One region of the Halomonas sp. McD50-4 genome, then DNA from elsewhere that is predicted to be linked to it. Evidence: predicted binding sites of a transcription regulator. Region 1 holds the regulator's gene; each other region holds the start of a gene.
What was found. Region 1 encodes LexA, which represses DNA repair genes until DNA is damaged. Its sites were predicted from a motif close to TACTGTNTANNTANACAGTA; they were not measured.

Region 2: a site for LexA is predicted at 1,585-1,604, ahead of MHM85_RS11420 (PA0069 family radical SAM protein). Genes of this name have one in related genera too.
Region 3: a site for LexA is predicted at 1,792-1,811, ahead of recN (DNA repair protein RecN). Genes of this name have one in related genera too.

Annotation. Positions count from the first base shown of each region.
Region 1 covers NZ_JAKRFG010000010.1:121,329-124,603, reverse strand. The annotation lists gene MHM85_RS13120 (L,D-transpeptidase) at 1-98, opposite strand, end outside; gene MHM85_RS13115 (TetR/AcrR family transcriptional regulator) at 76-753, opposite strand; gene lexA (transcriptional repressor LexA) at 1,003-1,677, shown strand; gene MHM85_RS13105 (energy-coupling factor ABC transporter permease) at 1,715-2,386, opposite strand; gene purU (formyltetrahydrofolate deformylase) at 2,402-3,256, opposite strand.
Region 2 covers NZ_JAKRFG010000008.1:112,209-115,483, forward strand. The annotation lists gene pgi (glucose-6-phosphate isomerase) at 1-755, shown strand, start outside; gene MHM85_RS11410 (gamma-glutamylcyclotransferase family protein) at 890-1,270, shown strand; gene MHM85_RS11415 (isochorismatase family protein) at 1,219-1,476, opposite strand; gene MHM85_RS11420 (PA0069 family radical SAM protein) at 1,632-2,711, shown strand; gene MHM85_RS11425 (winged helix-turn-helix domain-containing protein) at 2,750-3,043, shown strand; gene MHM85_RS11430 (cation-translocating P-type ATPase) at 2,964-3,275, opposite strand, start outside.
Region 3 covers NZ_JAKRFG010000017.1:18,253-21,527, forward strand. The annotation lists gene recN (DNA repair protein RecN) at 71-1,744, opposite strand; gene grpE (nucleotide exchange factor GrpE) at 1,944-2,573, shown strand; gene dnaK (molecular chaperone DnaK) at 2,726-3,275, shown strand, end outside.

The DNA of each region.
Region 1 (3,275 bases):
TCGTTACCTTGCCACCAGCAGAGTCTCTGACGCTGGGTATCGATCTCTATCCAACCACCGTGTGTAGGCGGCAGCTCAGCTAGCTTGGGCGTTTCCATGGTGACCCTCTTCAACCGCGGCGGGCAACGGCGCATTCATGGCGGCGACCACGACGGGCCGCAGGCGTCGTACCAGATCCCGCACCGTAACCTGTTCTTGGTAATCCTTGGCGGCGATATCGCGAAGGGCATCCAAGCCTGACAGCGTGAATATCACCGTTCCCAACATAAAGTGTAGCCGCCAGAAACGCTCAGCGTCCGGCAGGTCTGGGGTCGCTTGGCGCACCAGCTCGGTGAAGCGCGTAAACACGTCGCCATATTGCTGCTGAATATAACGCCTTAAATGCCCCTGAGCCTGGCTATACGCCAGGCCCAGGAGCCTCATGAACACTTTCAGGCTATTGCGTTCTGCCGGGACGGCCAACACCGTGGTCGCCATGGTCTCAAGCAGCACTTCCAAAGGAATCGGTTGGCCTTGATGGCGCGTCTCGAGTTCATCCAGTGCCGTATGAAAACGTGCCGAAAACGGATCGAGATAGCGGGCGAACACCGCTTGAATCAGTGCTTTTTTGGAACCAAAGTGGTAGTTGACGGCCGCCAAATTGACGCGTGCCTTGCTGGTGATATTGCGCAGCGACGTCTCGGCAAAGCCTCGCTCTGCAAATAGCACCTCTGCCGTGTCCAATATACGCGTTACCGTATCTGATTGGGCCATCTCGCCCTCCAAAAAACAGGTGTTTTAAACAACGTTGCATACTATGACATATGTCTGACAGGCTCAATCACTTATCCAGTTCGCCAACGGTCCATGGGCGGCACCTTCTTTACCTAGCTTTCAAAGCACTCGTTTACACTGGCGTTGGTCATGGACCATGTACTGGACAGAGCAACATACTGTATACTTAAACACATACTGATTAAGCCGACATGTAGCTACTGTCTTTTCACTGTTTTGGAGTTTGGTATGTCTCGTCCACTCACAGCACGTCAGCAGCACGTATTTGATTTCATCGTCAAAACCATGGGTGACCTGGGGTACCCGCCAACGCGCGCTGAAATCGCCAAGGCGCTGGGGTTCCGCTCTCCAAATGCTGCCGAGGAGCATTTGCGTGCGCTCGAGCGTAAAGGCGCCATACGCATCATTCGAAATACGTCGCGGGGAATTCGGCTACCGAACCAGGAGGCGCTGGAACCTAGCGAAGTGCCAGCAACGACAACGGCCGCCTCCGAGCCTGTACCCAATGGGCTACCCGTGATTGGCGAAGTTGCCGCCGGTAGTCCAATCTTGGCTGCCGAACACATAGACCGCTACTGCCCGCTTCCAGCCGAGTATTTTACGCCCAAAGCCGATTACCTATTACGTGTACGCGGCCTCTCCATGAAAGATGTCGGCATTTTGGAAGGCGACCTTCTGGCCGTTCATCGCACTGATCGCGTACGCGATGGCCAGATCGTCGTAGCACGGTTAGAAGACGAAGTGACGGTCAAGCGTTTTAAACGCCAGGGCCATCAAGTCACGTTGATCGCCGAGAATGCCGACTTCCCACCGATCGAGATCGATCTGCGCACCCAGCAACTGGATATCGAGGGTGTCGGCGTCGGCGTTATTCGGGGCGGAAACGGACAAGCGCTCGGCTGAACTGAGGCCGTGGTCAGACCCGTTACACGAAGTGTATTTACTGTGAGTCGATGTAACGGTGGTCATTGAAGGTGGCCACCCAACTTGGGTGGTAGACTAGCAAGATGCTGAGCAGCATCCCGGTGATGAAGGCTTCCGACGGCATCAGCAGCGGTAAAAAGCGGGCATACTCTTGAGCGAGATATACGGCCTCAGGGTCCGTGCCCGCCAATATGATGAGCGCCACCGCGACAAGCCCGCCACCTAACGTCGACAGCGCTGCGCCGAAAAATCCGCAGGCGAATAAGAACACCATCAAATTATCCGGCAGGCGGCGATCCACCAGACGCCACACGATGCCTGTCACCATAGCAGGCACGATGCCAGTCACCAGTACGTTCGCCCCAAGAAGGTTCCACTCGTTACGTCCAATCGCTACCATGGCAGCGTTGATCATTACGTTGCTCAGCAGCGCTAACGGCATTTTAAAGACCAGCGTCATTAACACCGTAAATACTAGGTGAAGCGTCAACCAATCCACTGCTTGAGCGCGAAGCTGCCAAAACAGCATGACGACAAGCGTCGCGGCCAACCATCGATGTTGGAGCGCGTTATCTTCGAGCAACGGTTGCCAAGGGCGCAGCCAAATGCACCAGCCCACCATGCCCAATGACAACAACCACGTCATCACCAGCGCCCATGGTGCCAATACGCTCTGTGCAAACGACATAGCGCCCCCGGTAGATTAACTAAAGACGACCGTTTTATTGCCGTGAATGAGCACACGATCTTCCAAGTGCCAGCGTAAACCACGCGCCAACACCGCTTTTTCAACGTCGCGACCGAAGCGAACGAGATCGGTCGGCGTGTGGCAATGGCTGACCCGATGTATGTCCTGCTCGATGATCGGGCCCGCGTCCAGCTCTTCGGTGACGTAATGGCAGGTCGCACCGATCAGCTTCACACCGCGCTCATAAGCTTGATGATACGGCTTGGCACCCGCGAACGACGGCAGGAAACTGTGGTGGATATTGATGACTCGGCCCGCATAGCGTTCGCAAAGGGAAGGCGGCAGTATTTGCATGTAGCGCGCCAGCACCACACAGTCGGCGCGGGCCGCATCTATCTGCTCTTGCACTTGATCGAATGCCCGCTGCTTGTTGGTAGGATCGACCGGTACGTGATGATAGGGAATACCGTACCACTCCGTGAGTGAACGCATATCGTCATGGTTAGAAATGACGCCCACGATATCGCAATCCAGCTCGCCTGCTTGCCAGCGATACAGCAAGTCGACCAAGCAGTGAGACTCTCTAGACACCATGAGCACCACACGGCGACGCTTTTGCGTATCTACCAACGACCACTGCATATCGAATTCGGCGGCGACGGGCTCGAACGCCGTGCGCAACGCTTCCGCCGACATACCCAGTGAGTCCGCCAGAATTTCATAGCGCATGAAAAAGCGACCAGTCTCTAAATCAGAGTGCTGGCTTGCTTCGGTAATGGAACCACCCTGCTGAGCAATAAAGCTTGAGACACGCGCCACAATGCCCACCTGATCGGGGCAGGAAACAACTAAACGGTAATAATGAGACATCACAGACACTCTTAACGTA
Region 2 (3,275 bases), on a different contig from region 1:
CGCCTTTCGCTCAGAACATGCCGGTACTGATGGCGCTGATCGGCATTTGGTACATCAACTTCATTGGCGCGGAAACCCAGGCCATCGTGCCCTACGACCAAGCGCTGAACCAGTTGCCTTCTTTCCTGCAGCAGCTGGACATGGAGTCCAACGGTAAGTCGGTGGATATTTTCGGCCACCCGGTGAACTACAAAACCGGCCCGATTGTATGGGGCCAAACCGGCTCCAACGGCCAGCACGCCTTCTTCCAGCTGCTGCACCAGGGCACGCGCTATGTGCCCATCGATTTTATCGCTTCGCTCAAGCCGGAACCGGGCGTGGAAGACCACCACTTCGCCCTGCTGACCAATATGCTGGCCCAAGCCAACGCCTTTATGGAAGGCAGCCAAGGCGACAGCAAAGAGCTGAGCCAGCTCGATCCCTACAGCTGCCCCGGTAACCGCCCCTCCAGCACCCTGCTGCTCGACGAGCTAACGCCGAAAAACCTGGGCGCGCTGATTGCGCTCTACGAACATAAGGTGTTCGTACAGGGCGTGATTTGGAACATTAACTCGTTCGACCAGTGGGGCGTACAGCTAGGCAAGCGCATCGCCGGTGAAATCAGCGAGCGCATCGACGCCAACGCCGCCGACTTCGACGCGTCTACCCAAGGGCTTTTGGAGCTGGTGCGTGCCCACTTCCCCAGCAGCGCGCGCAAAGCCGATAGCGCCGAGCCCGCGAGCAGTGATAAAAAACCGGCGCGGAAAAAGCGTTAGGTTAAAAGGTAAGTCGACACAGCGCCTTGGCAAGCGGCCAGGGCGCTCTTAGGTCAACGCCTATGGAATGGCGCTCACCCGTCGAAAATCGGCGTGTCGTCTTAGCTTATTGAATAGTGTGAAAAGGTGAACCCATGCAGCATCTTCACCAAGCCATCCAGCGCTGCCCGCGAGTCGCGGTATACGGCACGTTAAAGCGCGGCCATCGCAATCATCATTGGTTAAACGGCGCTGACATGCTGGGCCACGACCGTTTAACGGGGATCACGCTTTACGATCTTGGCCCCTACCCAGGCGCCAAGCTCACGCCGTCTGCAGGTGTGAGCGTGGAAGTGTACGCCATCGACGCCGAGCGATTAGCGCGGCTCGATGAATTGGAAGATTACCTGCCCCTGGCCCCCACAGAAGGCGTATACGATCGGACGGTACTGGCAACACAGTATGGCGATGCCTGGTGCTATATCTACAACCCAACGGTTGAGGCGACGCGGCTGATCAAGAGCGGAGAGTGGTAGAACGACCTACAAAACGGCGAGCTAGGTAAGCGGGAAAGATGACGCACATGCACGACGTGCTCATCGCGGTGCCGCCAAACGGTCAGCAATCGCTGAATATTGGCTTCTGCTTGCGGGTTATTGCGCTCTCCCGCCTCCTCCGTCGCCATGCCTTGCTGCATGTCGATAATGATCAGCGCTACACGCTGATGCGTCGTCGCGGACATGCTTTCTCCCTGACGTCATCCCAGTAAGTCATCCTCTTCTTCCAAAATACCATCAGCGCTGTCGTGGCTGTACTGCCCGCTTGGTTGCGGTGCTGAGAAAACCTCATATACTGTATGCATGAACATATATTTCAATGCTACGTACGAGGTGGCAGATGACATCTTTGGACCTCTCTCGCACTACCGTGCATAAAGGGCGCGGTGCTACCTACGACCCGCATAACCGTTTTGCCCCTACCCACAGCGTGGCGGAGGATGACGGCTGGTGGCAGGAAGAGGCCGCCACCTCGCTGGCAACGGAAGTGCGTGAAGAGCCCAGCAAAAGCGCGCTCTCTTGGAACCAGTCGCCCGACCTGCCCTTCGACCGCTCGCTCAACCCTTACCGTGGCTGTGAGCATGGCTGCGTGTACTGCTACGCCCGCCCTTCCCACGCTTATTGGGATTTATCGCCGGGGCTGGATTTCGAGACCAAGCTGATCGCCCGCAGCGGGTTGGTGGAGCATTTAAAAGAGGAGCTTTGCCACCCTCACTACGTTTGCCGTCCCATTAACCTTTCTGGCAATACCGACTGCTACCAGCCGCTGGAAGCCACTTACCAAACCACGCGCCGCCTGCTGGAGTTTCTGCTGGCGTGCCGACACCCGGTCACGCTAGTGACGAAAAGCACGCTGATTTTGCGGGATATCGATCTACTGGCAGAAATGGCGGAGCATCGCTTGGTGCGGGTGTTCGTGAGTTTGACCAGCCTGGACGCTAACCTCAAGCGCACGCTGGAACCCCGTGCGGCATCGCCCCAGGCGCGTTTTAAAGTGATTCGTGAGCTTAATACAGCGGGAATTCCGGTGGGCACGCTGGTATCCCCCATCATTCCTGGCCTGACCGACCATGAGATCGAACGCATTCTGGAAGCCGCGAGCCGTGCCGGAGCACGCACTGCCACTTGGATGCTGCTGCGGCTACCCCACGAGGTCGCGCCGCTATTCGAGGCGTGGCTAGAGGCCCACTACCCCGAGCGCGCCGCTAAGGTAATGAGTTTGATGCGCCAGTGTCGGGGCGGTAAAACCTACGAGGCGGCCTTTGGGAAGCGCTTTCGAGGCGAAGGGGTATTCGCCGATTTGATTGCCCAGCGGTTTCAGCGTGCTAGCCGCCAGTGGAACATGCAGGCCCGCACCGATCAGGGGTTGAATACCCGTAATTTTCGTCCGCCCCGGGCGCAGGGGAATTTATTTGATTAGACTGCTGGAATACCCATCACTAAGAAGACGTTATCTCCATGTCGCTTAGCAAAACGAAATCCAGTTTTTACCGCCGCCTTTACGTGGCTCATTTGATCGAGCAAGGCGTGGCCAGCGTGCCCGCCCTGATGGAAGCCACCGGCATGCCCAGACGCACCGCACAGGACACCATTACATCGCTAGGGGAACTGGATATCGAGTGCGTGTTCGAAAAAAGCGACGGCGAACGCCACAACATTGGCCACTACACCATTAAACAGTGGGGAGCGATTGACCCGCAGTGGGTGACGTCGAATGCGGAGCGTTTGGGTCAGGCGCTGGGATATCGCTAGTCTTGCTAGGCTCTGACCATGCAAGTCGCGCTGCATTTAACGTCACGCTGAACGAGCTTGCCGCCATCGCCAGCACGGCGGCTAAGGGCGGAACCGCCATGATGATCACCAGCCCCAGCGCCAGCGTGTTATAGAGTGCCGAAAATACTAGGTTCTGCATCATGACTCGGCGTGTGCGCTTAGCCAACGAGAGTAAACACACTACACCACTCACCCCTGGCCGAAGCAGCTG
Region 3 (3,275 bases), on a different contig from region 1:
ACGTGATGTTTCACCGGTGCTCTGGGGGCGTTTTGTATTCGGTGAGTCGTTGAAGAGAAAACCGTCAGGTTCAGTGCGGCGGGCGCTGGCTGGCGTGGAGCATTTCCCGCGCATGGGCCAGGGTTTGGTCGGACAGCGTCACGCCGCCCAGCATACGCGCCAGCTCGCTGATCCGGCCGCGTTCGTCCAGCAGCGCCATGTGGGTGAGTGTGGTGTCTCGCTTGGCGCGCTTTTCGATGTGCAGGTGCTGGTGCGCCTGGGCGGCCACTTGAGGCAGGTGGGTCACGGTCATCACCTGGCCGTTTTCGCCTAGTTTACGTAGCAGTTGGCCGACGATTTCCGCCGTTGCCCCAGAAATACCCACGTCCACTTCATCGAAGACCAAGCTCGGAATCGTCGAATGCGACGCCGCCACCACCTGAATGGCCAGGCTGATGCGCGACAGCTCGCCGCCGGAAGCGACTTTGGTGAGCGGCCGGGCGGGTTGGCCCGGGTTGGCGCTGATCAGGAATTGCACATGGTCCAAGCCCTCGGGGGAAGGCGTTTCGCGCGGGGTGACGTCCACGTCGAAACGTGCTTTGCCCATGGCCAAGAAGGCCAACTGCTGCTGCACCTCTTTGCCCAGACGCACGGCGGCCTTCTGACGTGCTTCGGTGAGCTGCTTGGCCTCGCTGCGGTAACGCTCGCGGTACTCGGCCACTTGACTGCTGAGGGCTTCTAGATCGTCATCGCTGGCTTCGAGCTGCGCCACCTCTTGTTTGAGTTGGGCATGCAGCGCGCAAATCTCTTCGGGAGCGACGTGGTGCTTACGGGCAATGCGGTGTACGTCGCCCATGCGCTCCTCGACCCACGCCAGTCGCTCTGGGTCCAGTTCGGTGGTGCTGGCCAATCGGTGCAGCTCGCTAGCGGCCTCTTCGACTTGAATTCGGGCATCGCTCAACATGGTGAGCGTATTGGCCAGCGTGCCTTTGTCGCTGCCGGGCAGCGCGCTCAGGTGGGCGTAGGCTTGGTTGAGAAGCGACAGCGCGCCTCCTTCATCGCTTTCGCAGCAGTCGGCGGCAAACTGGGTTTCACGCAGGGTCTCTTCGGCGTGGGCCAGGGTGTGCTGCTCCTCTTCCAAGGTTTGCAGCTCGCCTTCGGCAAGGCCCAACTGGTCCAGCTCCTCGACTTGATAGCGCAGCAGTTGGCGTTTGGCCTCGACTTCGCTGCCCTCTTCACTGAGTTTTTTCAGCCGACGGCGGGCACTGCGCCACTCGCGGAACGTCTCGGTGAGCTGCTGGCTGCCTTCGCGAAGCCCGGCGTAGTCATCCAGTAGCGCCAAGTGCGTCTCTTCCCGCATCAAGGCTTGGTGGGCATGCTGGCCATGAATCTGAATTAGCTGTTCACCGAGGGATTTCAAATCGGCAATGGTCGCTGGGTGGCCATTGATCCACGCCTTGGAGCGGCCGTTGGCAGTAACCACGCGACGCAAGAGACACTCATCGGCAGGCAGCTCGCGGGCGTCGAGCCACTCGGCTGCTGCGGGCAGGTGCTGGATATCGAAACGGGCGGAGAGGTCGGTTCGCTCGCAGCCGTGGCGCACGCTACCCGCATCGGCGCGCTCGCCCAGGCAGAGCCCCAGGGCACCCAGCAGAATGGATTTACCCGCCCCGGTTTCCCCCGTAATAGCGGTCATGCCACGGGTGAGGTCGAGTTCGAGACGATCAACGATCGCATAGTCTTGGATCGCTAGCTGCGTAAGCATAAGGCCTCCTGAGGCGGTGCGGCACAGAAGCTGGATACTTATCCAATAATTGTTGTTTTATACAGTAGTCGATAACTCACTTCAATGCCCCTCTTGAGATGGCTTTGATGGCCCCCATATAGGCTGCATACGTGGTTAACACCCGCTACTTACCTCAGGTGGCCGCCACCGGCACCGTTACTTATTTCAGGAGCAAGGCATGGCAAAAGAACCGCAAACCCCGTTGGAAGATGAGCTGGCACGCCAAGAGCAGGAAGCAGAGGTCACCGACCAATCTGCCGAAGAGCGGTTGGTGGAAGGCGAACTGGAAGGGCTGATCGATGACGATGCACCGCTGGAAGATAGCGCTGGCAGCCCCGAAGCCGACGTGCTGGCCGCTCAGGTAGAAGAGCTCGAGCAGAGCCTGGCGGAAGCCAAAGACCAAGCGCTGCGGGCTGCTGCCGAAGCTCAGAACGTTCGCCGCCGGGCGGAGCAAGAAGCCGAAAAGGCGCGCAAGTTTGCCCTGGAGAAGTTCGTCAAAGAGCTGCTGCCCGTGGTGGATAGCTTGGAAAAAGCGCTGGAAAGCATGCAGGACGATGCGTCCGAGGCGCATCGCGAAGGTGTCTCCATGACCCTCAAGATGCAGCTCGACGTGCTGAACAAGTTTGGCGTCGAAAGCATCGAGCCTCAGGGCGAGCCCTTCGATCCACAGGTGCATGAAGCCATGGCGATGGTGCCGAACCCAGAGCTCGACCCCAACACCGTGATGGATGTGATGCAGAAAGGCTATCTGTTGAACGGCCGCCTCGTGCGTCCTGCCATGGTCGTGGTCAGCCAAAAAGCGAATTAAGCCGCGTTGACGCATTGCCGCAAAAAAAGCCCTTGAAATGCGGCAAGCGGCCCCCAAATAAAGGGCAACCCGCGGGAAAACCCGCAGACGCCAAGTAAGTAACAGCGGCGTAAAACATCAGTTTTGTTTCAACCGAATTCGAGGTTTTTGCTATGGGACGCATTATTGGTATCGACCTGGGCACCACTAACTCTTGTGTGGCCGTGCTCGATGGTGACAGCGCTAAAGTCATTGAAAACGCCGAAGGCGGTCGTACCACGCCTTCCATCATTGCTTACACCGACGACGGCGAAACCCTGGTAGGCCAGGCCGCCAAGCGCCAGGCAGTGACCAACCCGGAAAACACCCTTTACGCCATCAAGCGTCTGATCGGCCGTCGCTTCAAAGACGATGTCGTTCAAAAAGACATCAAGATGGTGCCCTACAAAATCGCCGAAGCCGACAACGGTGACGCGTGGGTAGAAGTAAAAGGCAAAAAAATGGCACCGCCGCAGGTGAGCGCGGAAGTGCTGAAGAAGATGAAGAAAACCGCCGAAGACTATCTCGGCGAAGCGGTCACCGAAGCGGTCATCACCGTACCGGCCTACTTCAACGACAGCCAGCGTCAGGCTACTAAAGATGCAGGCCGCATTGCCGGTCTAGACGTCAAGCGTATCATCAACGAGCCGACCGCTGCTGCTCTGGCCTACGGCATGGACAAAG